One region of the Chitinibacter mangrovi genome, then DNA from elsewhere that is predicted to be linked to it. Evidence: predicted binding sites of a transcription regulator. Region 1 holds the regulator's gene; the other holds the start of a gene.
What was found. The regulator FNR, encoded in region 1, switches genes on or off when oxygen is low (the NO sensors DNR and NnrR bind a similar motif). The targets are predictions, from matches to a motif close to TTGATNNNNATCAA.

Region 1 (2,205 bases):
GGAGGGGACGGAAGGGGTGGGAATAAAACAGACAGGCTACAGTTTCGAGCCTCGATTTCTCAGGCACGGCTTTGCCGTGACTTGGCAGTGCTGATATCCCACTTTGTCAGTAGCCTGAAACGCCACCTTCGGGTGGCGTTTTTTTATGGTGTTGTGGATGTGTTTAATACTGAGCCAGCAAGCGCGCCAGCTGCTCAGCCGGAGCCTGATTGCTTGCTGAAAAGGCACCAAAGAAGTTGCTGGTTTGCGGGTGGTGGGGGATAAATGCTTCGTCAGGATAGTCGGCCAGAAAACGGCGAGAAATGCTGGCCATGGTCTGGATCTGTAGTTGTTGCTGAGCCATTAGTGAGGCCAGCTGGGCAATCAGATCGGCCTGTGTGAGGGTGTGATCCAGTGCCTTGGCTTGCGTGTTTGCCTCTGATAGCAGTCTCCAGTCCAGAAATGGCGGCGCGCCTTGCGGAGTGAGCAGTGTATGCCAAAGCTGGTTGATGTATCCGCATGAGCCCAGCGGCCCAATATGGAGCCAGCCATTGTGGATGGGTGCCAGATGGTCGATCAGGCTGGCCGCCTCGGTCAGTTGTGCATTGTTGCCGCTGGCCAGCGTGATAAAGCCGTGGCTCGGGGCGATCGGGGAAGGGACGAGCAGCAAATCAAGCAGATTGGGATGGCTGGCTTGCAGGCGATGCACGTATTGATCATCAGGCGCCTGCACTAGCAAAACCTGCGCACCGCTGGCGATGCCCTGTAGCTGGCTGCTCAGAGGATGCAGGCTGTAGCTGTGCACAGGCGGATGAAAGCCAAGCCGCGCTGAGATTAGGGGTATAAGCTGGGAAGGGGCTACTAGATGAGTGTGCATCAATATACCCCTTTGGGTAAATTACTCGTCGTGGCAGGTATTGAGTAGTTTTTTCAAGCTGTCGATGTTCTCCAGCTCGATCAGGCGGTTTTGTACCTTGATAAAGCCCTGATCCTGGAATTTGGACAAGGTGCGGCTCACCGTTTCCAGCTTCAAGCCCAGATAGCTACCGATTTCTTCGCGAGTCATGCGCAAATGAAAGCTGCTGGACGAATAGCCTCGAATGGCAAAGCGTTGCGACAGATTAAGCAAAAATGCCGCCAGACGCTCTTCGGCTTTCATATTGCCCAGTAATAGCATCACGCCATGATCGCGAACGATTTCGCGGCTCATCACTTTATGGAAGTGGCGTTGCAGCAGCGGGATTTCGCGTGACAGTTCTTCAATATCATTAAATGGTAGCTCGCAGACTTCACTGTCTTCCAGCGCAATCGCGTCGCAAGTATGCACATCCGTGCTGATCGCATCCATGCCCATCAATTCGCCCGACATATGGAAGCCGGTCACTTGCTCGCGGCCATCTTCCGAAATCACGCTGGCTTTGAAAAAGCCCAAGCGGATAGCGTAGAGCGAACGGAATGGCTCACCTGCACGATACAGCGCCTCGCCGCGTTTGACCGGGCGGGCCTGTGTGATGATGCCATCCAGCTCCTGCATTTCCTCCGGCGACAGACCCAAAGGCAGACAGAGTTCACGCAAGCTGCAGTTGGTGCATGAATTGCGCAGATGGCGTGGTGACATGTCGCGAACTTGGATCGGGGAAATCATGGGACTCTCACAAGATGATAGTTAAAACAGGCAGGGTAAGTATTGTACCTCTCCGAAGAGGTAGATACCCCACTGTCAGTGCAAGGAACTTGATATGGATCAAGCTCAATCATTGTACTAGCTTTTAAGCTGCGCCAGCTAGCTTGAGTTTGCACCCGCTCCGGCGTGATTTTGTGGCAATCATTTCAGCGGCGCTCTGCTTGGTCAAGCCAGCATGAAGACAAAGTCGCTTGGCACAGTCTGTCACGTAAGGCCGCGGCAAAGCATCTCGGGATAGCCCGAAGCAATAAAAAAACAGCGCAACAATCAAGGCAGAATACACAATGGGCAAGGAATTAATACAGGGTCTCGGTGGGGTTGAATTCGATCGCGAGCTGATTGTTCGTTACGATGGCAAGGGCCCGCGTTATACCTCTTACCCCACGGCAGACCGCTTTACTGAAGTGGTCAGTAGCGAGCAGTACGCACAGATTTTGCAGCAGCGCCTGCCCGGCGCTTTGCTTAGCCCACTGTCTCTTTATTTTCACATCCCTTTCTGCAATACCATATGTTACTACTGTGGCTGTAACAAAATCATTACA
Region 2 (2,205 bases), 1.3 Mb from region 1:
AAGGCTTGCTGCGCACGATGTTTGACCCGCGCTCGACGCTGGCACAGCAGGTATCCGATCAACTGGTGAAGCACTTCACTAGCAAGCTGTATCACACGGTGATTCCGCGCAATGTACGGCTGGCCGAAGCGCCAAGTTACGGACGGCCGATTTTGGCTTACGACAAATCATCCAAAGGCGCGCAAGCGTATCTGGCGCTGGCCGAAGAGTTGCTGGCGCGGCATGGCGTGCAAGAAGCCATGCCCGTGATGTAACAGATGCAGAGGTAATGCCTGCAAAAGCATGGCCAGCTTGGCTTTGCGATAGATACCCCAATAAATAAGTGTTGGAATGGCAATGGTCAGTAAAAAATTCAAAGGTCTGGGGCGTGGTCTTGACGCCTTGATGGGCGAGCCATCGGCCAGCGACGAGCTTAAAACGCTGGCTGTTGAGCAGCTGCAGCCAGGTAAGTACCAGCCCCGTTCGTTGATGGACGAAGACGCATTGCAAGAGCTGGCGGCGTCGATTCGTGCGCAAGGCCTGATGCAGCCGATATTGGTGCGGGCGATTGCGGACAATCAGTCTGCGACTGAGCGCTATGAAATCATCGCCGGCGAGCGCCGCTGGCGTGCGGCGCAGCTGGCTGGCTTGAGCGAAATCCCGGCGCTGGTACGCGAGATTGCTGACGAAGCCGCGCTGGCGATGGCCTTGATCGAGAATATCCAGCGCGAAAATCTGAATCCACTCGAAGAAGCCATCGGCATTCAGCGTCTGGTTGACGAGTTTGGCCTGACGCAGGAAGCGGCGGCGCAGGCTTTGGGTAAATCCCGCTCCGCGGTGGCCAATTTGCTGCGCTTATTGAATCTGGTGCCTGCGGTGCGCGAGATGTTGCTGGCCGGGCAGCTGGATATGGGGCACGCACGTGCCTTGCTACCGTTGAACGAAGATCGTCAGCTGGAAGCTGCTAGGCATGTCGTGCTCAAAGGTCTGTCGGTGCGCGAAGTCGAGGCGCTGGTGAAAAAAATGCAGGCCGAGCCACAGCAAAAACCGGCGTTGCCAGCCGATCCGCAAATTATTGCGCGTCAGGAGAACCTTTCAGCTCGATTGGGGACCAAGGTACGGATTGTGACGGGCAAACAGGGTCAGGGCAAAATTACCATCGAGTACGAAAACGAAGCCCAGCTGGACGCCTTGTTGGCACGGATGTAAATCTGGTGCGCCGCTTGCACCAAAAAGTGGCGACAATTCTGAATTGATGATTACTCGTTTAAAAAGAAAGGCTTTTCTCTTTACCCGTCTGGCATCATTTGAAAAATAAATGCCGCTAAGTCAATGTGTAAAATTGACGTAGGGCAAATCTACTCCGTATAATCGCGGGGTTTCACTTACGGTGGGACGATGGTCAAGACAGCACAGATTCGGGGCGTGATTCGCTTGCAGCTAGCGATCACCGTGGTACTCGCTGTAGCGCTCTTACTGATTTTGGGTCAAAAAGCAGCAATTGCAAGTGGTTTGGGTGGATTAATCGCCATTTTGGGTAGCGTGTTGTACGCAATGATCGCGTTTAGCGTGAAATTTGCGCCGCCAGCCGAAATCATGCGCCGCCACTTTGCTGCCGAAATGGCCAAGCTTTGTGTAACGTTGCTCAGCTTTGCAGCGTTATTTGTTTTGTATCGGCAGGCAGCATGGCTGTGGGTGTTCGCAGGATACCTGGCAGCGGCTAGTGCCTACTGGTTTGGGCTTTTAATTAACAGACGGTAATAAAAGAAATCATGGCACAAGATGCAACTAGTTATATCCAGCACCATTTGACCTTTGCCAAATCGGCCAGTGGCATCCATTTGGATACCTTCTGGGTTGCGCTGATTTTGGGTTTGTTGTTTGTCGGCGTTTTTGCTTATGTCGCCAACAAGGCTACCGCTGGCGTGCCAGGTCGTTTGCAAAACTTTGTTGAGCTGATTGTTGAAATGGTCGACAACCAGATCAAGGATGCTTTCCACGCAAAATCAAAAGTGATCGGCCCATTGAGCCTGACGATTTTCTGCTGGGTGTTCCTGATGAACTCAATGGACTTCTTGCCCGTTGACTTGCTGCCGATGGCGGCGCAATGGGTTGGCTACACCTTCTTTGGTGCTGACCCTCACCACGTTTACCTACGCGTTGTACCGACTGCTGACGTGAACCAGACTTTTGCAATGTCTTTGACTGTGATGTTGCTGATCATTG

Region 2: a site for FNR is predicted at 1,322-1,335, ahead of ABHF33_RS09165 (ATP synthase subunit I). Genes of this name have one in related genera too.

The regions. Positions count from the first base shown of each region.
Region 1 is NZ_CP157355.1:3,190,213-3,192,417, forward strand. It holds gene ABHF33_RS15055 (hypothetical protein) at 164-856, opposite strand; gene fnr (fumarate/nitrate reduction transcriptional regulator Fnr) at 878-1,624, opposite strand; gene hemN (oxygen-independent coproporphyrinogen III oxidase) at 1,948-2,205, shown strand, end outside.
Region 2 is NZ_CP157355.1:1,931,451-1,933,655, forward strand. It holds gene ABHF33_RS09155 (ParA family protein) at 1-254, shown strand, start outside; gene ABHF33_RS09160 (ParB/RepB/Spo0J family partition protein) at 337-1,188, shown strand; gene ABHF33_RS09165 (ATP synthase subunit I) at 1,405-1,740, shown strand; gene atpB (F0F1 ATP synthase subunit A) at 1,752-2,205, shown strand, end outside.